Regions from separate parts of the Pseudoalteromonas sp. J2K-J031 genome, predicted to be linked through region 1. Evidence: predicted binding sites of a transcription regulator. Region 1 holds the regulator's gene; each other region holds the start of a gene.
What was found. Region 1 encodes LexA, which represses DNA repair genes until DNA is damaged. Its sites were predicted from a motif close to TACTGTATNNNNATACAGTA; they were not measured.
Positions count from the first base shown of each region.

Region 2: AC3KZC_RS11205 (YebG family protein) is a predicted target of LexA. The motif match lies at 4,093-4,112, and genes of this name have one in related genera.
Region 3: uvrD (DNA helicase II) is a predicted target of LexA. The motif match lies at 4,632-4,651, and genes of this name have one in related genera.

Region 1 covers NZ_CM200279.1:317,483-326,022, forward strand. Annotated here, with positions in the region: rRNA gene AC3KZC_RS01485 (23S ribosomal RNA) at 115-3,001, shown strand; rRNA gene rrf (5S ribosomal RNA) at 3,184-3,298, shown strand; gene lexA (transcriptional repressor LexA) at 3,527-4,144, shown strand; gene coxB (cytochrome c oxidase subunit II) at 4,382-5,509, shown strand; gene ctaD (cytochrome c oxidase subunit I) at 5,512-7,089, shown strand; gene AC3KZC_RS01510 (cytochrome c oxidase assembly protein) at 7,089-7,661, shown strand; gene AC3KZC_RS01515 (cytochrome c oxidase subunit 3) at 7,645-8,526, shown strand; gene AC3KZC_RS01520 (DUF2909 domain-containing protein) at 8,426-8,540, opposite strand, start outside.
Region 2 covers NZ_CM200279.1:2,476,873-2,485,412, reverse strand. Annotated here, with positions in the region: gene AC3KZC_RS11225 (STAS domain-containing protein) at 1-16, shown strand, start outside; gene AC3KZC_RS11220 (ATP-binding SpoIIE family protein phosphatase) at 19-1,674, shown strand; gene AC3KZC_RS11215 (GAF domain-containing protein) at 1,750-2,421, shown strand; gene AC3KZC_RS11210 (amino acid aminotransferase) at 2,529-3,719, shown strand; gene AC3KZC_RS11205 (YebG family protein) at 3,755-4,075, opposite strand; gene AC3KZC_RS11200 (ComEA family DNA-binding protein) at 4,285-4,590, shown strand; gene AC3KZC_RS11195 (DUF6170 family protein) at 4,629-4,925, opposite strand; gene dsbB (disulfide bond formation protein DsbB) at 4,938-5,453, opposite strand; gene nhaB (sodium/proton antiporter NhaB) at 5,613-7,196, opposite strand; gene fadR (fatty acid metabolism transcriptional regulator FadR) at 7,471-8,184, shown strand; gene AC3KZC_RS11175 (IS4 family transposase) at 8,174-8,540, opposite strand, start outside.
Region 3 covers NZ_CM200279.1:81,897-90,436, forward strand. Annotated here, with positions in the region: gene AC3KZC_RS00385 (ABC transporter substrate-binding protein) at 1-235, opposite strand, end outside; gene AC3KZC_RS00390 (GNAT family N-acetyltransferase) at 330-2,441, opposite strand; gene uvrD (DNA helicase II) at 2,402-4,567, opposite strand; gene AC3KZC_RS00400 (chemotaxis protein CheV) at 4,672-5,625, opposite strand; gene AC3KZC_RS00405 (HAD-IA family hydrolase) at 5,791-6,495, opposite strand; gene xerC (tyrosine recombinase XerC) at 6,522-7,439, opposite strand; gene AC3KZC_RS00415 (DUF484 family protein) at 7,436-8,047, opposite strand; gene dapF (diaminopimelate epimerase) at 8,044-8,540, opposite strand, start outside.

The DNA of each region.
Region 1 (8,540 bases):
TATGCCATTTGCATCGAAAGATGTGATTGGTGTCTACTTTAGTATTCAATATTTAACTTCTGGCGAAGTTTAAATCAGTCCTTTATGTATAACTCAAACTATTTTGGGTTGTATGGTTAAGTGACTAAGCGTACACGGTGGATGCCTTGGCAGTTGGAGGCGATGAAGGACGTATTAACTTGCGATAAGCCTAGTCAAGCTAGTAAAAAGCGCTTGAGACTAGGATTTCCGAATGGGGAAACCCACCTATTTATAGGTATCATATGGTGAATACATAGCCATATGAGGCGAACGCGGAGAACTGAAACATCTAAGTACCCGTAGGAAAAGAAATCAACCGAGATTCCGGAAGTAGCGGCGAGCGAAACCGGAGCAGCCCTTAAGTTTATTTGTGATTAGTGGAATGTTCTGGAAAGGACAGCGGCACAGGGTGATAGCCCCGTACATGAAAATCTATAGTAAATGAAATCGAGTAGGTCGGGACACGTGTTATCTTGACTGAATATGGGGGGACCATCCTCCAAGGCTAAATACTCCCAACTGACCGATAGTGAACCAGTACCGTGAGGGAAAGGCGAAAAGAACCCCTGTGAGGGGAGTGAAATAGAACCTGAAACCGTGTACGTACAAGCAGTAGGAGCACCTTCGTGGTGTGACTGCGTACCTTTTGTATAATGGGTCAGCGACTTATATTTTGTAGCGAGGTTAACCAATTAGGGGAGCCGTAGGGAAACCGAGTCTTAACTGGGCGTATAGTTGCAAGGTATAGACCCGAAACCCGGTGATCTAGCCATGGGCAGGTTGAAGGTTGAGTAACATCAACTGGAGGACCGAACCCACTAACGTTGAAAAGTTAGGGGATGACTTGTGGCTAGGAGTGAAAGGCTAATCAAACCGGGAGATAGCTGGTTCTCCCCGAAATCTATTTAGGTAGAGCCTCGGACGAATACTTACGGGGGTAGAGCACTGTTAAGGCTAGGGGGTCATCCCGACTTACCAACCCTTTGCAAACTCCGAATACCGTAAAGTACTATCCGGGAGACACACGGCGGGTGCTAACGTCCGTCGTGAAGAGGGAAACAACCCAGAGCGCCATCTAAGGTCCCAAAGTGTATGTTAAGTGGGAAACGATGTGGAAAGGCCCAGACAGCCAGGAGGTTGGCTTAGAAGCAGCCATCCTTTAAAGAAAGCGTAATAGCTCACTGGTCGAGTCGGTCTGCGCGGAAGATGTAACGGGGCTAAACATACCACCGAAGATGCGCCTGCGTACTTTGTATGCGGGGTAGGGGAGCGTTCTGTAAGCCGTTGAAGGTGATCCGAGAGGGTTGCTGGAGGTATCAGAAGTGCGAATGCTGACATAAGTAACGATAATGGGAGTGAAAAACTCCCACGCCGGAAGACCAAGGGTTCCTATCCCATGTTAATCAGGGTAGGGTGAGTCGACCCCTAAGGCGAGGCGGAAACGCGTAGTCGATGGGAAACGGGTTAATATTCCCGTACTCGACATGAATGCGATGGGGAGACGGAGCAGGCTAGGCAGGCATGGCGTTGGTTGTCCATGTGAAAGTAAGTAGGTTGGAGACTTAGGTAAATCCGGGTTTCCTTAAGACTGAGATACGAGACGAGCTACTACGGTAGTGAAGTTGTTGATGCCATACTTCCAGGAAAATCCTCTAAGCTTCAGTTCATGTGGAATCGTACCCCAAACCGACACAGGTGGTCAGGTAGAGAATACTAAGGCGCTTGAGAGAACTCGGGTGAAGGAACTAGGCAAAATAGTACCGTAACTTCGGGAGAAGGTACGCTGCTGACGGTGAAGGGACTTGCTCCCGGAGCTGTTGGCAGTCACAGTAACCAGGTGGCTGGAACTGTTTATTAAAAACACAGCACTGTGCAAAATCGCAAGATGACGTATACGGTGTGACGCCTGCCCGGTGCCGGAAGGTTAATTGATGGGGTTAGCGGCAACGCGAAGCTCTTGATCGAAGCCCCGGTAAACGGCGGCCGTAACTATAACGGTCCTAAGGTAGCGAAATTCCTTGTCGGGTAAGTTCCGACCTGCACGAATGGCGTAATCATGGCCACGCTGTCTCCACCCGAGACTCAGTGAAATTGAATTTGCGGTGAAGATGCCGTATACCCGCGGCTAGACGGAAAGACCCCGTGAACCTTTACTATAGCTTGGCACTGAACATTGAACCTACATGTGTAGGATAGGTGGGAGACTTAGAAGCAGGAACGCTAGTTCTTGTGGAGTCGTCCTTGAAATACCACCCTTGTAGTTTTGATGTTCTAACGTAGGTCCCTAATCGGGATTGCGGACAGTGCCTGGTGGGTAGTTTGACTGGGGCGGTCTCCTCCTAAAGAGTAACGGAGGAGCACGAAGGTTTGCTAAGTACGGTCGGACATCGTACGGTTAGTGTAATGGTAGAAGCAAGCTTAACTGCGAGACGGACAAGTCGAGCAGGTACGAAAGTAGGTCATAGTGATCCGGTGGTTCTGAATGGAAGGGCCATCGCTCAACGGATAAAAGGTACTCCGGGGATAACAGGCTGATACCGCCCAAGAGTTCATATCGACGGCGGTGTTTGGCACCTCGATGTCGGCTCATCACATCCTGGGGCTGAAGTCGGTCCCAAGGGTATGGCTGTTCGCCATTTAAAGTGGTACGCGAGCTGGGTTTAGAACGTCGTGAGACAGTTCGGTCCCTATCTGCCGTGGGCGTTTGAGAATTGAGAGGGGTTGCTCCTAGTACGAGAGGACCGGAGTGAACGAACCGCTGGTGTTCGGGTTGTCATGCCAATGGCACTGCCCGGTAGCTACGTTCGGAATCGATAAGCGCTGAAAGCATCTAAGCGCGAAGCGAGCCTCGAGATGAGTTCTCACTAGAGCTATAAGCTCTCTGAAGGGCCGTTGGAGACTACAACGTTGATAGGTTGGGTGTGGAAGCGCTGTGAGGCGTTAAGCTAACCAATACTAATTACCCGTGAGGCTTAACCATACAACGCCAAAGTGGTTTGTATGAAGCACTGATGAATAGCAAGAAGTTAGATAGCACTGAAGTAGACAAATTGAATATCAGCCTTCCGAATTTATGGTTCTGAATTTATCAACACCTTCCATGGCGTTGACCCTAACGGGCCGCACTAAAGTGCGTTAAATTTTGTTCCAGACAAAATTTTGCTTGGTGACAATAGCGTTTTGGACCCACCTGATCCCATTCCGAACTCAGTAGTGAAACGAAACAGCGCCGATGGTAGTGTGGGGTTACCCATGTGAGAGTAGGACATCGCCAGGCTCCTAATAAGAGAAACCCGTTGCAGCAATGCAGCGGGTTTTTTGCTATGTGCGTTTTAAATTATCAGAGTTAAGTTACATTTTATGTTTTTATTTAATTTTGGTTGAATTATAGCCTATTTGTATTTCATCTTATCGATCAATAATCGACTTTATAATTGTATATGTTTGCCATTTACATTAAGCTGTATATAATCACAGTATTCATTTTATGGTGGAGTCCTTGATTATGAGGCCATTAACAAGTAGACAAGCTCAAATTCTTGAGTTAATTAAAGTATTTATTAAAGATACTGGTATGCCTCCCACTCGCGCTGAGATAGCTAACACGCTCGGGTTTAAAAGTGCCAATGCAGCTGAGGAACATTTAAAGGCTTTAGCTAAAAAAGGCTTTATTGAAATGGTACCCGGTGCAAGTCGAGGCTTAAAATTAATTGAGGATGAAGCACCTGAACAATTGGGTTTACCTCTAATTGGCCGTGTTGCAGCTGGGGAGCCAATACTGGCGCAAGAACATATTGAAAGTCATTATCATGTAGACCCATCTCTTTTTAAACCCGCGGCTGATTTTTTGTTACGAGTGCATGGTATGAGTATGAAAGATATTGGAATTATGGATGGCGATCTACTTGCTGTACATCGTGCGACCGTTGCACGTAATGGGCAAGTTGTTGTTGCTCGAGTTGGTGATGATGTAACTGTTAAGCGCTTTGAGCAAAAAGGTCGTAAAGTTTATCTTCATGCTGAAAATGATGAATTTAACCCCATAATAGTGGACCTATCTAAAGAAATGCTTGATATTGAAGGGCTTGCAGTAGGTGTGATTCGAAATTCTGATTTTATGTAACTTCTGTTGATTGCTGATACTTTTGTTAGCAATCAAGTTCATTTTTTATTTAGCTTTTGTCTATAAAACTTATATTTAACATCTTATTATCATTATTGCTTGCCCTTTCTCAATTCCTTGCCTAGTTTTTTAATACCTCATTTAAAAAAATTATAAAATATTAATAAATAATAATAATGAAATTACATGTCGTATCGTAATTTTCGTTGTGCTTACAACTTGATAAGGGAGTACCGCATGAGAAAGGTCTTTATGTCCTTTTTCCTTATGTCTTTGTCGCCATTTAATGTATTGGCTGATTCCAAATACAATATGACCACAGGTGTGACTGACATAAGCGAAAACGTTTACAACCTGCATATGACAATTTTCATTATATGCTGTGTTATAGGAGTGATTGTTTTTGCTGTTATGTTTTGGGCGTTACTTCGTCACCGCAAATCAAAAGGGGCGATTGCAGCTCAATTTCATGAGAGCACTAAAGTCGAAATTCTGTGGACTGCCATTCCTTTTGTAATATTGATTGGTATGGCAATCCCAGCAACTAAAACATTAATTGCTATGGAGGATACGAGTAAGGCAGATCTAACAATCAAAATTACGGGTTCACAATGGAAATGGCATTATGAATATCTTTCTCATGATATTGGTTTCTATTCAATACTTTCTACTTCGCAAGACCAAATTCATAACCGCTCAGAAAAAGACAGTAATTACTTACTTGAGGTTGATAAACCGCTTGTTATTCCTACAGACCGAAAAGTTAGATTTCTAATGACCTCCGATGATGTTATCCATTCATGGTGGGTTCCTGCTTTTGCTGTAAAAAAAGATGCCAACCCTGGGTTTATTAATGAGGCATGGACACGAGTTAATGAGCCAGGCATATATAGAGGTCAATGTGCTGAGCTATGCGGAAAAGATCATGGTTTTATGCCAATAGTTGTGGATGCTAAATCACCAGATGAATTTGATGCTTGGTTAGTTTCTGTAAAAGATGAAAAAGAAAATCAAAACGCTGCAGAGCAAGCTTCACTTAGCCAAACACTTAGCAAAGATGAGCTTATGACTTTGGGTGAACAAGTATATATCGCCAATTGTGCAGCTTGTCATCAACCAACAGGTATGGGATTAGGCGGTGTTTTTCCTGCGCTCAAGGGCAGCCCTATTGCTACTGGTGAAATTAATGATCATATCGATATAGTTATTCATGGTAAGTCGGGTACGTCAATGCAATCTTATTTAAAGCAACTTTCACTTAAGCAACTTGCAGCTGTTATTACATATGAACGTAATGCATGGGATAACAATACGGGTGATGTAATACAACCCAGTGATGTGCAAAGCAGAATTGAGGAAAAATAATAATGACTACAATCGCGCATAATCATGAAGACACCTCACATTCCCCATCAGGAATAAAACGTTGGCTGTTTACTACAAATCATAAAGACATTGGCACGCTCTATTTATTATTTTCTTTATTGATGTTTTTAATTGGTGGTGCAATGGCTATGGTGATCCGTGCTGAGCTTTTTCAGCCTGGTTTACAGTTAGTTGATCCTAACTTTTTTAATCAAATGACGACTGTTCATGGTCTTATTATGGTTTTTGGTGCAGTGATGCCTGCTTTCACTGGTTTAGCTAACTGGATGATCCCCATGATGATTGGCGCACCTGATATGGCGCTGCCTAGAATGAACAATTGGAGTTTTTGGATTCTTCCTTTTGCTTTTACTATTTTATTAATGTCACTGTTTATGGAAGGAGGTGGCCCAAATTTCGGTTGGACTTTCTATGCCCCGCTTTCAACTACCTATAGTAATGATAATACTGCTTTTTTTGTTTTTGCTATCCATATAATGGGCATTAGTTCAATTATGGGCGCGATTAATGTCATTGTAACGATTGTCAATTTACGCGCTCCAGGCATGACTTGGATGAAACTCCCCCTATTTGTATGGACATGGTTGATCACTGCTTTTTTACTCATAGCTGTAATGCCAGTATTGGCTGGTGCCGTTACAATGGTTCTGACTGATAAATATTTCGGCACTAGTTTCTTTAATGCAATGGGAGGGGGTGATCCTGTTATGTTCCAGCATATTTTTTGGTTCTTTGGGCATCCTGAAGTTTATATCATGATCTTGCCAGCCTTTGGCATTATCTCTTCTATTGTACCAACCTTCTCTAGAAAACCATTATTTGGCTATGCATCAATGGTTTATGCAACTGGTTCGATCGCATTTCTATCTTTTATTGTGTGGGCTCATCACATGTTTACCACTGGCATGCCACTGGCTGGTGAATTATTTTTTATGTATAGCACTATGCTAATTTCCGTTCCGACAGGTGTAAAAGTATTTAATTGGGTTGCCACTATGTGGCGAGGTTCAATTAGCTTTGAAGTGCCGATGTTGTTTAGTGTGGCCTTTATTGTGTTGTTTACCATAGGTGGTTTCTCTGGATTGATGCTCGCAATTACACCTGCGGACTTTCAGTATCACGATACTTATTTTGTAGTTGCGCATTTTCACTATGTTTTAGTTACAGGGGCTGTTTTTTCAATTATGGCGGCAGCTTATTATTGGTTACCTAAATGGACGGGCCATATGTACCATGAAGGTTTGGCGAAAACACATTTTTGGTTGTCACTGATTAGTGTCAATGTCTTGTTTTTTCCTATGCATTTTGTTGGGCTCGCTGGTATGCCAAGACGAATCCCTGATTATGCGCTTCAATTTGCTGACTTTAATGCGATTATCAGTATTGGTGGTTTTGCTTTTGGTTTGTCACAGCTGCTATTTGTTTGGGTTGTATTTAAATGTATTAAAGGTGGGGATAAAGCAACATCTCAAGTTTGGGAAGGTGCACAAGGCTTGGAGTGGGAAGTTCCATCACCAGCACCTTATCATACATTTGAAACGCCACCGGTTATAAAATAATGGCTACCGCTAATTCTAAGCTGTTAAAAAAATTGCTTTTAATTGCTTTTGGTATGTTTGGTTTTGCGTTTGCATTGGTTCCTTTATATGACGTTTTTTGTGAGGTTACAGGTTTAAATGGAAAGCCATCACTTGAACAAGCGGTAGTTAGTACTGATGTTGATAAAAACCGAATCGTTGATGTTGGATTTATCACTCATATTCAAGGGCTTGCCCCATTTGAAGTTTCAGCAAATACCCAAAAGGTGAGTGTTCAACCCGGTGCGATGCATAAGGTGGTATTTAGTGCAAAAAATATCAGTAATACAGACCGAGTTATGCAGGCGATTCCATCAGTATCACCTGGTTTGGCTGCTAAGTATTTACATAAAATAGAGTGCTTTTGTTTTAATAAGCAGCCCTTATCTGCAGGTGAGGAAGCGGAACTAGCACTTATTTTTTATGTTGATACAGCACTGCCTTATAAGTTTGAAGAATTAACTTTATCTTACACTGTTTTTGATATCAGCGAACAAGTTCAGCAAGCAGTATCAACCCCTCCAAAGGAGACTGTTAATGAAACAAGAATATGAACATTACTACGTACCCGCGCAAAGTCCTTGGCCAATTGTTGGAGCTGTAGGATTATTTTTCATTGCTATAGGTGCAGCGAGTACGGTTATTAACTCGACCAAAGCAGAACCTTCGGGTTTCACACATTACTTATTATATGTTGGCATTTTAACGATCATTTTTATGTTATTTGGTTGGTTTAAGAATGTCATCACTGAATCTGATGCTGGTTTATATTCTAAACAGATGGATCAATCTTTTCGTCAAGGAATGAGCTGGTTTATCTTTTCTGAAGTGATGTTTTTCTGCGCTTTTTTTGGGGCATTATTTTATGCTCGGGTGTTATCTGTGCCTTGGCTTGGTGGGGCTGGAAATAATGCAATGACGCATGAAGTATTGTGGCCTTCTTTTGAAGCTGTGTGGCCGTTATTAACTACTCCGTCAGGAGAAACAACTCAGGCTATGGGTTGGTTTGGTTTACCGTTGGTGAATACAGTGGTACTACTAATTTCTTCAGTTACCGTGCACTTTGCACAGCAAGCCTTAGAAACAAATAAAAGAACCCAACTTAAAATATTTCTCGCCATTACAGTTTTGTTAGGGATAGCTTTTGTTGGTTTGCAAGTTGAAGAATATATCCATGCTTATAAGGAGCTTGGTTTAACTCTCGATGCAGGTATTTATGGGAATACATTTTTTCTGTTAACCGGCTTTCATGGCATACATGTATCGATAGGTAGTGTATTACTTTTAATTATATTAATTCGGGTATTTAAAGGCCATTTTACTCCAAAGAATCATTTTGCTTTTCAGGCTGCTGCTTGGTACTGGCATTTTGTTGATGTGGTTTGGTTGTGTCTGTTTGTATTTGTTTATGTACTGTAAATGGTGTTTGGTGT
Region 2 (8,540 bases), 1.7 Mb from region 1:
GTTTGACATAGATTAAATATGAGAATTCTTGTTGTAGATGATCAACAGCTCAATAGAACTTTATTAACCTTTATGCTTGAAGCTGAAGGTTATGAAGTTAAAACGGCTGAGAATGGCCAACTTGCGCTTGATATGATTGAGCTATATCAGCCAGATATCGTATTGCTCGATGTATTGATGCCTGTAATGGATGGTTATGAAACAGCACCCAGAATTAAGAAAATCTCCCAAGATGTGTATTTGCCAATTATCTTCATTACAGCCCTTGATGATCAGAATAGTTTACAGCGATGCCTTGAAGTGGGTGGAGATGATTTTTTAAATAAACCGTTCGATAAGGTAATACTTTCAGCGAAAATAAAAGCACATAGCCGGACCCGAGAACTGAGCAAAAAAGCATACCAGCAAAATCAGCTTTTAGAATACCATCAAAATGAGACAGAAAGAGAGCATGAGATTGTTGAGCATATTTTTGCTAATGCATTGCAAGAACGATTGGTTGTGCCCGATCTGATTGACTATCACATGTCACCTGCATCGATGTTTAATGGTGATATGTTTTTAGTTGCACCAAGTCCTGTCGGTGGAATTTATGTGCTATTGGGTGATTTCACCGGTCACGGCTTAGCAGCTGCAATAGGTGCATTACCTACTTCAAAAGTTTTTTATTCAATGGCTCATAAGGGGTTATCTGTAGGGGATATTGCCGCAGAGTTAAATACTGTGCTGGTTCAATTATTACCTGAGCATATGTTTTGTGCTGCCACTATCATCGAACTCAGTAGTAGTGGTCGAAGTTTTTCTGCTTGGTTAGGTGGATTACCCGACAGCTATGTACTTGCACCTGATGGGTCGATTAAAAGGACTCTTGAATCGCAGCACATGGCATTGGGGATTTTAGATGATCATGAATTTGATCGTGATATTGTTCATTTTGAGGTCGACAATTCGGATAGGATTTTAGTTTTTACCGATGGAATTATTGAAGCAGCGGATAAAAATGATGAATATTTTGGCGAAGAGCGATTACTAAGAATTATAGGGAATCGCCCAAATGCTGGTATTAAAGATTTAGTATCCGCAGTGAAGCAATTTAGCGGTGATATTGCTCAACAAGATGATTTGAGTTTATTACTACTTCATTGCCGACCAAGCCCCTTAATAAAACAGTCTGAACGAATTTATTGTGATATACCGATGCACTTTTCTTTACATCTTGATGCGTCATTGCTGCAAAAAACAGACCCCGTTTTGCAGTTAATTAATTTAGTATCAGGCATTGAAGGTGCATCAGAGCATCGTTCAAACTTATTTTTACTGTTATCTGAAGCATTTAATAATGCATTAGATCATGGCGTACTTAAGCTTGATTCTAAATTGAAAAATAAAGAAGATGGATTTTTTCTTTTTTATGAACAGCGGCAAACTTTGCTTTCTGATTTATTACATGGTGAAATTGTAATAACGGTTAATTATGATCCAATTACTCACAATATTGCATTTACAGTTAAGGATTCTGGCGATGGTTTTTTATTGCACCAGACTACCGTGAATAATGATTGCGATGAGCAACATGGTCGAGGTGTGAACTTAATCGCTGAAATAGCAAGCTCAGTACACTATAATGAATCGGGAAATGAAATAACAATTATTTATTGTTTAGACAATAATTAACCTTCTGAGTTACTACATTTCGTAATTTGGTCATGATAGTATCAAACAATATTTTTTAGATGCATTGATGGCTAAATGACGGCTTCGTATATTGATATAGCACAAATAAATTGTAATCCTACCGCGGTTGCAGAGCAAAAGCATAAACTGCTTTCTTACCTTGATATCCACAGTAACAATACTGAAATTACATGGCAATATCACGTACCTGAACTAGGTGAAGGTGGTAGTTGTAGTTTATTTGGCCAGTTACAAAAAGAACCTTTTAAGTTAAATAGCCTAATTGATGAACACAACCCTAAAAACACTTTAGCGCTTGCTAAATTACAATCAATTGTAAATTACGTTGTTGAAGCAACAAGCATAGATTGGTTTGGAATTTATCAAAAACGTTCGATAAACCAGGGTTACGAATTGGTGAAGCTTGCATATTTTGGAGCGCCAAGTCGTGCGACATTTCCATTGACCACTGAATTTGCTGCTATTAGCAATAATGTTCAGGTCGGCTTAACCAAGCGGGCACGCATAATCAATGATATTCCACAGTATTTATCACAAGGTGGTGAGTATTATACGTGTGATCCAAAGGTGCTTGCAGAAGCTTGCTTACCTGTTTTAGATTCGTCAGGTGCTTTACTTGGGATTATTGATGCGGAAGCATTTAGATTAGATTTTTTTGATGAAAGCACATTAGCATTGTTAATTGCAGCTTGTTTAGTCATTACTGAGTGCTTACCAATAGATTAAGTTATATACCCTATTTAATAGATATTTACGATGCAAGGCTAACTTATTTGTTGAATATACAGCTTAAGTTAGTGTTTTATTAACCCCGAATAAAAGAGATACGTTCAATGTTTTCTATTTTGAAACCGTTACCAACAGACCCAATATTAGGCCTAATGGCCGCTTATCGCCAAGATACCAATCCAAATAAAATTGATTTAGGTGTCGGTGTATTTAAAGATGAAACTGGTCATACACCAGTACTTAAGGCTGTTAAAAAGGCTGAAGCATTTCGTTTAGAAAATGAAACATCAAAATCCTATATTGGTTTAGCGGGTGATTTAGGTTTCTGTAACAAAATGGAAACGCAATTGCTAGGTGAGCATAAAACGCTACTTGCAAACAGAGTCCGTACAGCACAAGCTCCAGGTGGTACCGGTGCGTTACGTGTTGCGGCTGAATTTATTGTCCGTTGCAATCCGAAAGCGACAGTTTGGGTGACCACACCAACATGGGCAAACCATATTAGCTTATTTGAAGCAGCAGGATTACAAGTTAAAGAATACCCGTATTATGATTATGAAAATAAAGGGCTGTTATTTGATGAAATGATTGCATCATTAAAGCAAGTTCCAAAAGGCGATGTGGTACTGTTACATGCATGTTGTCATAACCCAAGCGGTATGGATTTAAATATTGAACAATGGAAAATAGTTGCAGAGCTTGCTGTTGAGGTAGGTTTTACGCCATTAGTTGATATCGCTTATCAAGGTTTTGGTACAGGACTTGATGATGATGCAGCAGGACTTCGCTTATTAGCCGACTATGTAGATGAGTTAATTATTTGTTCATCGTGCTCTAAAAACTTTGGTTTATATCGTGAGCGAATCGGTGCGTGTTCTATTATTTCATCAGATTCTAAAGTGGCAGATGTAGCTAATTCAGTTTTGTTGAGTGTTGTACGTAGTATTTATTCTATGCCTCCAGCACATGGTGCTGCGATAGTTGATACTATTCTTGGTAGCACAGAATTAACCGCACTTTGGCATCAAGAATTAGCTGAAATGCGTGATCGTATCAATGGATTACGTACTTTGATTGTTGATTCTTTAAATGCAGAAGGTATTGATCAAGACTTTTCATTTATTAAACACCAGTTTGGTATGTTTTCGTTTTTAGGTATTAATAAACATCAAATTGACCGTTTACAAAAAGAATATGGTATTTATATGGTTGGATCTAGCAGAGTCAATGTGGCAGGTGTAAGCCACGCTAATGTCGACTATTTCGCCAAAGCAGTTGCCGCAGTATTAAAATAAATTATTTAAAATAAAAGCGGGGTAAACCCGCTTATTTAACTTACTTTTTTGATTTTAGCCACATTACCAGATTCATCACTTGGTATCTTTTTTTCTTCATTCTTCTGTGGTTTAACGTCATTGGTTTTTAAAGCACCTTTAAGTGCATTAATTATATTCTCTTTATCTTTGGCCATTTCTAAAGCTAATGATTCAACTTGTTGTTCACTTAACGGCACATTGATAGTTGATAAAATAGCTTCAAGTGACTCTGCAATATCCAACATTTTGTCATACGCATCGGCATCTTTTTTACTAGTAAAAGTCATTCGCTCGACTCCATTTCTTTCTACAACATATTTTATTATAACGGCCATAAATACCCCATAAGAGCTACTGTTTTTATATACAGTAATCTCTTTTTATTTGAGTTTCAAGTTAGAACACTTAATAAATCATATTTTTTATTGTGTTCCTATTTATTTTAATAAATTTTGACATTTTTAATTATTTATTCTTTATTTTAAGTATTAGCAATTGTGCTAATAAACCGTTAGTCCAAGAAGGACATCATGGAGGAAAAACAATGAAGTTTATAACAGTAATTAGTTTTGTAATGGCTTTACTTGTATCAATGCCTACTACGGTATTTGCAAATGAAGGCACACAACCTGAAAATTTACCTGTTCAAGTTGAATCTGAGTTAATTAATCTCAATACTGCAGATGTTAAAGCGTTGCAGTCACTGCCAGGTCTTGGTAAGACAAAAGCAGCTGCAATTATTTCTTACAGAGAGCAGTTTGGTGAGTTTGCATCTTTATCCGATCTAAAGAAAGTCAAAGGAATAGGTGATAAAGTGATCGCAAAACTTGATGGTAAAGTACGTTTTTAAAAAGGGCCTGATGGCCCTTACTATTAGAAGGATGATTTTTACTTAAAATAATCGTCCTTCGCTCTTTCTAGGTTATTACGAATAAAATAGTAACTTAATGGATTAGTTATTAAGGGATAAGTTAATCCAACTGCCACCAAATAAAGTAAAACATGCCAACCATCTACTGACGCCAGAATCAAAAATAACGGTGTAATGATCAATAACTTAAGAATATTTAAAATAGTTTTTTGTGGCGTAGACATATAACTTAAAGCAATCTTAATTATGTCTGCTCTTTGAGTAAATTTAAGTCCTTGCAAAGCTGGGATCTTTCGAGAAGTAAAGTAAATCATGTTTAACGCTCTCTAAAGTGACTTTGTTTTGATTAATTTAACTACGACTACGCCCAGTAGTGTACAGCTATAAAAAGCAAAGATAATTTGCATCCAGGCTGGCATACTTAAGCTTAAAAATGACCAACTTATTTCACCACAATCGCCTGTTGCAGCAAAAAATGCAGGAAACCACTCATGTAGTGGCATAAAACTAGGGAAGTTTGGCACAATTTCACAGCTAAATGCAAAAGGATCAGTGTTTGTTTGCATTGCAATATGCTCATTTGCAATTATCCATCCCCAAAATGCCGATACTGCCCAACAGCCATACCCGAATAAACGTAATGCTATATTTTTTGGATTGATCGCTGTAAAAAGAGTTAACGTTAAACCAAGTACAGCGCATCGTTGGTAAATACACATGATGCAAGGTGCTAGGTTGAGATAATATTGGAAAAATAAGGCGCAGATTTCAAATAAAACGGCACTCAGGCCAAGTGATAACCACGCAAGTCGAGATAATGGAAGGTTTGCAATAAAATTCATTTTATTCCTATGAAAAAGCGCTAATCCAGCGATATTTAATATCAATTAAGGCATTGAGATAGTTTGATTAATACTTTAGGCAAAGTATATAACTAGTTTTATTTTGAGAGTATAAAAAAACCGTGCTAAAAAGCACGGTTTTTATTTTATAAGGGGGTGTTAATGCCCTGTAGCAGTACTCGTCACCGACGTAGCGACGTGGTGTTCAATAAGGTGCCAGTGGTACAAAATGTCAGTCCAATCAGCAAGGCTTTGATATGTAAAAAATAAGCCAACAAAAGTGAGTACGATTGTATAAGGCAAAGCCATATACACCATGCGGCCATATGATAGTCTAAGAACAGGCGCTAAGGTGGATGTGAGTAAGAATAAAAACGCAGCTTGTCCATTTGGTGTGGCAACGCTTGGCAAGTTTGTACCTGTATTAATCGCGACAGCTAATAAATCAAACTGATCACGCGTAATTTGACCAGCTTGCCACGCTGCAGCAACTTCGTTAATGTAAACAGTGCCAACAAATACATTATCACTGACCATCGATAATAAACCATTGGCCAGAAAAAACATGACTAATTGCATATTTCCTTCAAAAGTGAGTACCCAAGAAATAACAGGGGTGAATAAGTGTTGGTCAATGATCACAGCAACGACTGAGAAAAACACACATAATAATGCGGTAAATGGAAGAGCTTCTTCGAATGCTTTACCTATTTGATGTTCATCAATAATCCCTGCGGAAGCAGTTGTGAAGATAATCACAGTAAGGCCAATCAAGCCGACAGCTGCAAAATGACCAGCGAGTGCGATTACAAGCCAAACAGCAATTAAACCCTGAATAGCTAAATTTACAGTTTCCCTTTTTGAGCGTTTACTATCTTGGTGTGTATCGAAATCAACCAAGATTTGACGCACAGTCTGGGGTAGCTGCGCACCATAACCAAAAGATTTTGTTTTTTCTAAAAAGAAAGTTGTTAATAGACCCGCAAGTACTACGGGTACGGTGATTGGCGCCATACGAAATAAAAACTCAGTAAAATCCCATCCTGCTCGCTCTGCAATAATAAGATTTTGAGGTTCTCCAACCATAGTACATACACCGCCAAGAGCAGTACCAATTGATGCGTGCATTAGAAGGTTACGTAAAAATGCACGGAATTCTTCTAGTTCTTCACGTTTTAATATCGCAACTTGTTCATCATCATTGACATCATGCAGGGATGCATAATCTTTACCTGAAGCCACTTTATGATAAATGCTATAGAATCCCATCGCGACCGATATGATGACGGCCATAACCGTCAGCGCATCTAAAAACGCAGATAAAAATGCAGCGGCCAATGCAAAAGCAATTGAAAGTTGGACTTTGCTTTTGAGCTTAATAACAAGCTTGGTAAAAATATACAGCAAGAGATCCTTCATGAAGTAGATACCTGCAATCATGAAAATTAGCAGCAGAATGACATCAAGATTTTGCGCTATTTCATGTTCTACTTTGCTGGCGCTAGTCATACCAATTATTACAGCCTCGATCGCAAGTAAACCACCTGGTTGTAATGGATAGCACTTTAAAGCCATAGCGAGTGTAAAAATAAACTCTAACACTAAAGCCCAGCCAGCTAAGTAGGGGCTAATCATATAAATAACAGGATTGATAGCAAGAAATGCAATAATGGTAGTCTTGTACCAGTTTGGCGCGTTACCGAGGAAGTTTTTGGCCAGTGCTGAAAAAACAGTTTGTTGCATATGCGTTCCTTTATGTGTAACTAGTTATTTTTTGGAGTATTATTTAACTTAATCTAGCCAATAGCATGTGTAAACTAAATTTATCTTAAATATATAAGTAGGTTTGAATTTCCGTTCTAACTTATTAATTTATAGTTTAAAATGGGGACGTATTCCTCCTTATATTCAATGTTTTTATCCTTCTTATCTTTGCTACATTTTCTTGTTAGTTGCGTATCATCTGGTACAATCAGTGATTGATGAAGTAACATATAACTATTAAAGTGGAATTTTAATGAGAATTTTCAAAGCGAAGAGCCCCGCTGGTTTTGCAGAAGAATATATAGTGGAATCGATTTGGAATGGTGAGTTTCCACCAGGGTCAATTCTGCCTGCAGAGCGCGAGCTTTCAGAGCTCATTGGTGTTACTCGTACCACTTTAAGAGAAGTATTACAGCGCCTTGCGCGCGATGGCTGGCTTACTATTCAACATGGTAAACCAACACGAGTTAATGATTTTTGGGAAACATCTGGTTTAAATATTTTAGAAACTCTTGCGCGCCTAGATGAAGATAAAATGCCTGATTTAATTGATCAGCTACTTTCAGCAAGAACAAATATCAGCGCTATTTATACTCGAGCAGCGATTAAAAATAATCCGCGAAAAGTAATTGAGATTTTAGAGCGCAGCGAAACAATCGAAGACACACCGCAGGCATTGGCAGAGTATGATTACCGTATGCACCATGAGCTTGCTTCTGCATGTGGTAACCCAATTTATGTATTAACGCTGAATGGTTTTAGAGGATTGTACTCTAAAATAGCACAGCATTATTTCTCAGATCCTCGTACACGTGAATTGGCGCGTCAATTTTATCGCGATTTACTGGTATTGGCACAAACGAATAAGTTTGATGAAGCAATCTTTTTGATGCGTAAATATGGTTTAAATTCAGGTCAAATTTGGCATGAATTACGTAACTCTATCCCTGAAAATATTATGGATTAATAGAGTTCGATTTCATGCTTATAAAAAGACCCCTCGATGAGGTAATGCCGCACTTAAGGTGAGCGGCTTTTTTATTTTTAGCCACAGGGTAGCGGTTTTTCGATACTTTTAGTGTTCTTGGGTAACTTCGTTCTCGTTTTCCCTCTAGCTTAAATTGACTGGCATTTCTTTCTATTTCCAATATCTGTCCGGGGACATTACCGGGCGCATAAATTGGCATCATAGTCAGCTTATGGATGATGTGTGATGAGGCATCTCTAAAGCTTAGTTGGTTTGGGAAAACACTCTTGAGCGACTTCGCCATCAGGACCATCTTATAGCGGATTAAGTTGTACGCCAACAGCACCCCCCATAAC
Region 3 (8,540 bases), 240 kb from region 1:
CATGTGAGGTGGGGGTACCTACATAGCCAAAAAGTGCAAAAACATTATTATTGAAAATCAGTGAGCGGGTATTTTCGACTGTTTGTAACGGTTCATAACCATCATCTAGACTGAGTAATTCGATTTTTCGGCCATTCACACCACCTTGTTCATTGATCTTATTAAAATAAGTTAATGCGCCAAGTCTAAATTGTTGCCCTAATTTTGCTGCTGGGCCGCTTTGTGCATTTGACATGCCAATTGTTATCCTATTTTCACTAACGCCTTGTTCAGCCTGAGTTAATAGGCTTAAAAACAAAAGTATTATGTAGTGAGAGTAGTATTTCAAATTAGCCTTCAAGGTAGGTTGACCATTCTAAAAGAGCATGCTTTATCGCTGCCTCTAATTTTTTATTACCGCCAAAGTTTAAAACTGATTCAATCTGTTGTGAAGTTTGATTTTGTAATATTAGCCTAGTTAACAAAAGTTGCGACTTCTCTGAGCAGCTTTTTAATGCATTAGGTTGCTGCCACATTACGCGCCAACAACAAGGAAAAGAATAGGCTATTTGCTGCGTATTGTTACTTAGCAACGTTATGTCGGTAAGATCTTCTTTGCTCGACTGCTGGGTAGGTAACTGGTTGAGTAATGCTATGAGTAGCTTTGGGTTGATGATATGAAGGTAATGCAAACTGCCCAGAGGTAAATCACGATTAAATCGTTCAATTAAGAGGCTTATTTGTGGCTTTAATTTAGTGAGTGGTTTGAGCATGATGCAAGCATGTTCGGCACTGACTCCATCTTTTTTAAATCCAATTTTTACTGCTTTATATCCCTGGTTCTGCCAAAAATGTATTAAAGAAGGGTGTGCACCAAAGCTGGCGCCGATACTGGTAATATTTCTAGCCATTTGTTGTTCAATAAATGCTAATAGCTGCTGGCCTATTTGTTTATTTTGAAAATGTGGATGAACTGCAATACGAACAATACGTGCTAAAGACTCAGTTAAAAAGCACTGCTGCTGTTGAATTTGAGCAATAGATTGTGCAAGAAGGTGGCCTTGCGGTCTTCGTTTTCCTGCAATAATTGCTTTGCTCAGCTCAATGCTCAGCGAGCCTTCAATGGCGACAAGGGCGGTAGCAATGACTTCGTTTAGATGTGTCACTATAAAAATACGAGTGTTTGCAGCATCGAGTAGATGGCGAAAGTCGTTTGCTGAGGTTTGGTAATGCGCAAGGACTAATAAAGAGAAAACTTGTTGCAAGAGATGCTCATCATCGTATAGAGCTAGTTGAGTGACTTCTTTAAACTGCAAAGGCTCAGTTAATTTAGTTAAAGCTGTGCAGTTAGATTCTAAACCTAATAATTTATTGATTGTTTGTTCAAGAGGGTCTTGGTTTGCAAAACGAATGGGTTCGTCTAAGTGAATAAAGCGACTATCAGGAAAGTGCTGTTTTAAATAGGGGTGAAATCGTAAGGTAAAACCACGACCCATTCCCTCGTAACCATGAATAGTGGTAGCAAATATAATTCGATTAAATTGATTTAGCAGTGCTATTAACATTGGCACAGGCAAAGATGCAGCCTCATCTACAAATAAAATATCGGCTTTGATTGGTTGGCTCAACAGCTGATCTGGTGGAATATAGCAAAAATTAGTCAGTATGTTTTGCCCAGCTTTATAATCAGAAAATGTGAGACTTGCAAAGTGGCTAAATGCGCTTTCAACAGCCCTGCGTTGGCTTGCTGTAATGACAATTTTTTTACCTTGTGCGACTAATTGAGCTGCGGCAATGCCCAGAGCGGATGATTTCCCTCGGCCTCTATCTGCTGTCAGCAGTAAGGGTCTATTTGCCCGACCTAGACTTTGTTTAATGATCCGCTCAATCGCACCTTTCTGTTGATGGGTCTCTATTTGGCAAGGATTTGGTGTAATAAGAGGTATTGTTAAACCTAGGTGCTGATCAAGTTGAATGTGCGTTAGATGAGTTAAGTGTTTGGCAAGGCGTTTATTAAAATAGCTGTATTGATTAAGCTGCTCAGCAGATTGATAGGCATAAAAGTTGGGATCTTTAAAATCATCGAGTTGTTTATAATTAGGCAGGATTAAAATAAGCAAGCCACCCGCTTTTACTGTGCCACTGAGGGCTGCCAGTTTGTCGGGGCTAATCCCTGAAAAACCATCATATACTGCAAAATCAAATTCTTGCCCTAATATTTGATGGGTGTGTTCAGGCCACTGTGCAGCAGCTAGCTCATCATGTGTACTTAACACAAGTTGCTTACCAATCAAGCGAGGTAATAAGGCATTAACTTGCTGATAGCCCCAAAGTTGCTCACCACTGATAACCAGCAGTTGTCGGTGCCGGTTTTGTTTTAACTGAGCTAGGTAAGGGCTTAGCTTGTTAAGCTCAGTCATATTTATAGGCTCTGTAGGCGAGCATAAGCTGTTACCAGCCATTTGGTTCCTACATCGTCAAAAGCTACTTGAATGCGTGATTGCGGGCCTGTGCCTTCGTAATTAAGTACCGTGCCTTCACCAAACTTAGTGTGTAATACGCGTTGACCTAAATTAAAGCCGGTATCTTCAAATGCAGCATGGCTCATGGTTGCACTGAAGCGATTGCTTGCTTGTGGTCGAGTGACCTGAGTTCTAATTCTGATTTCTTCAACACAGGCTTCTGGAATTTCTCGTAAAAAACGCGAAGGGCTGTGGTATTTTTCTTGGCCATATAAGCGGCGTGTTTCTGCGTGGCTAATGTAGAGTTTCTCCATTGCGCGAGTCATGCCTACATAACAAAGGCGGCGCTCTTCTTCAAGGCGACCCGATTCTTCGTTACTTTGCTGAGAAGGGAACATCCCCTCTTCAACACCTGCCATAAACACTAACGGGAATTCAAGGCCTTTTGCTGAGTGGAGGGTCATCATTTGCACTGCATCCTCATGCTCTTCGGCTTGACCCTCACCTGATTCAAGCGCGGTATACGATAAGAAGCCAGTTAATGGTGATGCAAATTCCTCTTCGTTTGGCAGTTCAAACTGACTACAGGCGTTAATGAGTTCTTCTAAATTTTCAATCCGAGCTTGGCCTTTTTCACCTTTTTCAGCTTGGTACATCGCCATCAAACCTGTGGTGTGAATTGCTTGTTTGGCTTGCTCTTCGAGCGTTAAGTCAAGGCTGACTTTTTCGACTTTCTCGATAAGTTCAATAAAGCTATTAACAGCATTCGCAGCGCGACCTGCTAAATGTTTGTGCTCGATTAATGCTTTTGCTGCATACCAAAGCGGAATCGATTCGTTACGTGCACAGTCGCGTATTAAACTTAAGGTGCGTTCCCCAATGCCACGGGTGGGGGTATTTATGACCCGTTCAAATGCGGCATCATCTTGGCGATTACTGATTAAACGTAAATACGAAAGTGCATCTTTGATTTCTTGGCGTTCAAAAAATCGCATGCCACCGTAAATGCGGTATTTAAGCCCTTCTTGCAGTAATGCTTCTTCTAAAATACGTGATTGGGCATTATTACGATATAAAATAGCGGCATCTTGTAAAGCGTTACCTGCATTGAGCCAAGTCTTGATTTTACCAACAATAAAACGTGCTTCATCGAGTTCGTTGTAGGCAGCATAAATAGAGATTGGTTCACCTTCGCTGCCTTCGGTCCAAAGGCTTTTGCCCATACGCTCTGAGTTATTAGCTATTAATGCATTGGCAGCGGTTAATATGGTGCTGGTTGAGCGGTAATTTTGCTCAAGCCGAATGGTTTGCGCATCAAAGTCAGTTAAAAATCGACGAATATTTTCGATTTTAGCACCGCGCCAGCCATAAATACTTTGATCATCATCCCCCACGATCATCACATTTCCACCTGTGCCAGCAATCAGTTTTAACCACGCATATTGGATAGTATTGGTATCTTGGAACTCGTCAACCAACATGTGTGGGAAACGTTGCTGATAATGACGTAGCAGCGTAGGATTATTTTTCAGTAACTCATAACAGCGCAGTAAAATTTCAGCAAAATCAACTAAACCTGCACGGTCGCACGCATCTTGATAGGCGGCATAAACATTTAAAAACATTTGCTCGTTTACATCATATGCTTTGATATCTTTAGGGCGAAGCGCTTCGTCTTTTTTGGCGCTGATGTACCATGAGATTTGCTTTGGCGGCCATTTTTTCTCATCGATGTTCATCGCTTTGAGTAAGCGGCGGATCATTCTAATTTGGTCGTCGGAATCAAGAATTTGAAATGCTTCAGGTAAATGTGCTTCTCGATGATGGGCACGTAAAATGCGATGTGATAGGCCATGAAATGTGCCAATCCACATGCCGCCAGCAGATGTTTTAAGGGTTTCTTCAACCCGAGAGCGCATCTCTTTGGCTGCTTTATTGGTAAAGGTTACAGCAAAAATACTATAAGGAGAGGCATTTTCAACTTGCATAAGCCATGCAATGCGATGAACTAACACTCGTGTTTTACCTGAGCCCGCGCCCGCTAAAACCAACATATTTTGAAGTGGTGCGGCAACAGCATCACGCTGTTTATCATTTAAACCATCAAGTAATTCAGAGACGTCCATCAGTTGACCTTTTTCAATGCTAATGGCGCCAGTATAACAGGAGTTTTCATTCGGCTAAATAAAATACTGTTTGTATGAACAGTTATGTTGTGTGTTAAACACACTTATTTTTTAGTTGATGCTAACGTGTCTTTGAGGCGATCTTGTACCGTTTCAACTAATCGGTCAGGTTGAAATTTAGATAAAAACGCATTACATCCGACTTTTTCGACCATCGCTTGATTAAAGCTACCGCTTAAAGAGGTATTTAATACTACATATAAGTTTTTCAATTTAGGGTGATTGCGAATTTCATAGGTGAGACGATACCCATCCATCACGGGCATTTCAGCGTCAGTAATGACCATTAAAAACTCTTTTTCGACATCGATACCTTCATCAGACCAAGATTTTAGAAGCTCATAGGCTTCTTGGCCGTTTTGAGTTGGAATAATTTCTATGCCGAGTTGCGATAAAGTATCCCTTACTTGACGACGTGCGGTAGGTGAATCATCGGCATGTAAAATTTTGCGGCCGACAAATTGGTTAACCATGTCGGGATCTAAAATACCCGCTGAAATTTCGACTTTGTATTCGACAATTTCAGCCAAGACTTTTTCAACATCAATAATTTCAACTAATTGTTGGGTGCCATTACGTTCTAATTTTGTTAGAGCCGTTAAGTAGTGATTTTTCCCAACGGTGCTGGGTGGCGGCATAATATTAGACCACGTCATATTGACGATTTGATCAACTTTACCCACTAAAAAGCCTTGTACAGAGCGATTGTATTCGGTGATCACCAAGTTGCAGTCATCACCATGTTCAATATGTGGTAAACCAATGGCTTGGCGCAAATCAATCACAGGAATTGACTCGTTTCGGATATTAGCAACGCCCGAAATTTTGGGGTGGGCATTGGGTAGCATATTGAGTTTTGGCAGTTTTACGACTTCTTTTACCTTAAATACATTTAAGGCAAATAGGTGGCGACTATGCAGATGGAATAAAAGAAGTTCAAGACGATTTTCACCGACTAGTTGAGTGCGTTGATTTACGCTGTCTAAAATACCTGCCATTTTATACCGCAACGATAATGCTAATTGTCTGTATAGTTTAATACTAAATACGCAAATACCTAATCAAATTGTTAATATTTAGTGATGGTTTTTATGATGACTTAAGCGATTTAATGGCTTTCAAGCGCTTAAGTCACTGCTTGGGCTGAAAATAATGGGGGATTATTATTTAATTACTAGCTGTTGCAGCTCATTGATATCTTGAATTTTGATGTGAGCTAAGCCTTTGTAATTGTATGGAGTAAATTGATTTTCTAGCCATACAGACATGCAACCTGCGTTATTGGCACCTTGGACATCTGTATCGAGACTGTCACCAACATGCAGTATATTTTCAAGGTTTAAATTAAAATGCTGCGCTGCTAGTTTAAAGAGTTCACGGTTGGGTTTTGCTTTACCATCCCGGCCTGCCATTAAAACTAAATCGAAATAGCCTTTTAAATTAAACTGTTCTACATCAACGTTTCCATTGGTAATTGCTATTATTTTAAAGCGAGTTTTTAAAGCCTTTAGTAATGCTAAAACGTTATCAGAAACAATAATATTACTTCTGGCATCGGCAAATGCTTGATAAGCCAATTGTGCATGGTGCTTTGCTTCATTTTGAGCGTATCCAGCTTGAACTAAACCAAAGTAAAGAGCATGCTGGCGCCATGATGTCACATCATCTATTAACTGAGGGAATTGTTTGGCGACTTGCTCGCGGCAGTTGTGCCAAAAGTCAGTGGTTGTTGGCCATCGTGTTAGTTGTTTTAGGTAATCGTTTTGCGCTTTTACCGCAGCGATAATAATGGGGCGATTATCATAAAGCGTATCGTCTAAATCGAAGCTAATGGCTTTAATTTCAGCTAGTTTTTTAAATATTTGCACAGAGTTAAACCTTAAAAAATGGATATTTAACGTTGTTTTTTTGCTCTTGGATGGGTGTTGTCATAGACCTTAGCAAGATGCTGGAAATCGAGATGGGTATACACTTGTGTTGCCGATAAGCTACTGTGACCGAGTAACTCTTGTACAGCACGTAAATCACCGCTTGATTCGAGCATGTGAGACGCAAATGAATGGCGTAATTTATGCGGGTGAATGGGCGTGCTTATACCTTGGTTTATTCCCCATAATTTCATCCGTGCACGCACTTGGCGTGTAGAGATCCGGCATTTTTTTTTGCTTACAAACACAGCCACTTCGTCGGGCAGGGCAAACTCCCCACGACATGTTAACCACGCTTTAAGTGCTTCAATTGCCTTAGCGCCAATGGGGAGTAGGCGCTCTTTATTGCCTTTACCTAGCACTCTAATTTCTTGTTCTCGCAAATTGATATCCGATAAGTTTGCATTTACTAACTCGCTAACCCTCAGACCTGATGAGTACATTAACTCCATCATTGCTTTATCACGAAAGCCAAAACTATCTTCTGGTGTCATTTCTAATAATTGATGCATTTGATCAACATCGAGATTCTTCGGTAATGGTTTTTGAAATTTTGGGCCTTTAATTGCTTCGGCAGGATTGTTGAGTTCGGCTTTTCTAATTTGCAGATATTTGTAAAAGCTACGTACACACGACAGTTTTAAATTAATTGTGCGAGCACTAAGCGCGCGGGCTTTTAGGCTCATGCTGTAGGCGCGTAGTTGCTCGGGTTGTACTTTAAGCCAAGTATCGGTGTTATTTTGTAAAAATGAAGCCACTTCAATGAGTTGTAAGCGGTACTGTAATAACGTGTGTGCAGAGTAGTTTTTTTCGTATTTGAGGTATTGTAAAAATACCTCAACAGGGTTTAACCAAGAGGAAGCAAGGGGGGCTTGTTCGCTCATGCCCAGCCCGATAGTTTGGTGTGCAAGGCTTTTGCAAACTCATCAATAAAAAAGCTATCGTGTGAGGGTTCAAAGTGCATTGGGTCTTTGCTGGCAAAGGCTAAAATAGCCAGTGGTGTTTGCACATCACCAATCAGATAAAGCGCCACCGATTGGCATTCATGATTAAATAATAACGCCTGTTCTTGTTGGTTGATTCTACCAAGATAGCGAGGTTGGTTCGTAAGCCGATGGGTAATGATGCTGTCAAATAGTGGGGTGTATTGCAGCAATTTACATTCACAAAGCTCTAAATTGGCACTAATCAAACTTTCTAAGTTCTCAGCTAAATCGCTAAAGTTGTCATGTAGCATTAAGTGGCGATGACATGAGCTAAACACATGGTAAATTTGCTCACTTTTACGGGCATGCGCAACTAGGTTATTCAGGTGTTGTTTTTGTTGTTCGAGTTGCTGCTGCAGTCGCTTTTGTTGGTGGCTTTGCAGGGAAATCGCCCCTGACTGATTGTGATAGAGGTTAAGTGTGTCAAGCAATTGCGGGTGTTGCACTAAAAAATCAGGATGTAATGCCAAATAATCAGCAATTTGATTGGCGTCTAATTGGCTCATAAAGCGATTTGTCCATCAAATACGTGTTCAGCAGGGCCTGTCATACGCACGCTATGGCCTTCACCTTGCCAGCGCACCTCTAAGCGGCCACCGGGTAAGTCAACTTGCACATGTGGCGCGAGTTTTTTTTGTAAAATCCCTACCACCACTGCGGCACAAGCACCGGTACCACAGGCTAATGTTTCACCTGCACCTCGTTCCCACACGCGTAACTTAATGTGTTCTGGCGAGATGATCTGCATAAAGCCAATGTTGGCTCGTTGAGGAAAACGTTCGTGATGCTCCAGTAATGGACCCAGAACATTGACGGGTGCAGTGGTGATATCATCAACTTCAACCACGCAGTGTGGATTACCCATAGAGACAGCGCCACAAAAAATAGTGTGGTCTTGCGCACGAAAAATATAGGTGTTTTCACGCTTAGTTGCTTTAAAAGGGATGGCGTGAGGTTCTAGTTTTGGTTGCCCCATGTTTACACTGACTAAGCCATCCT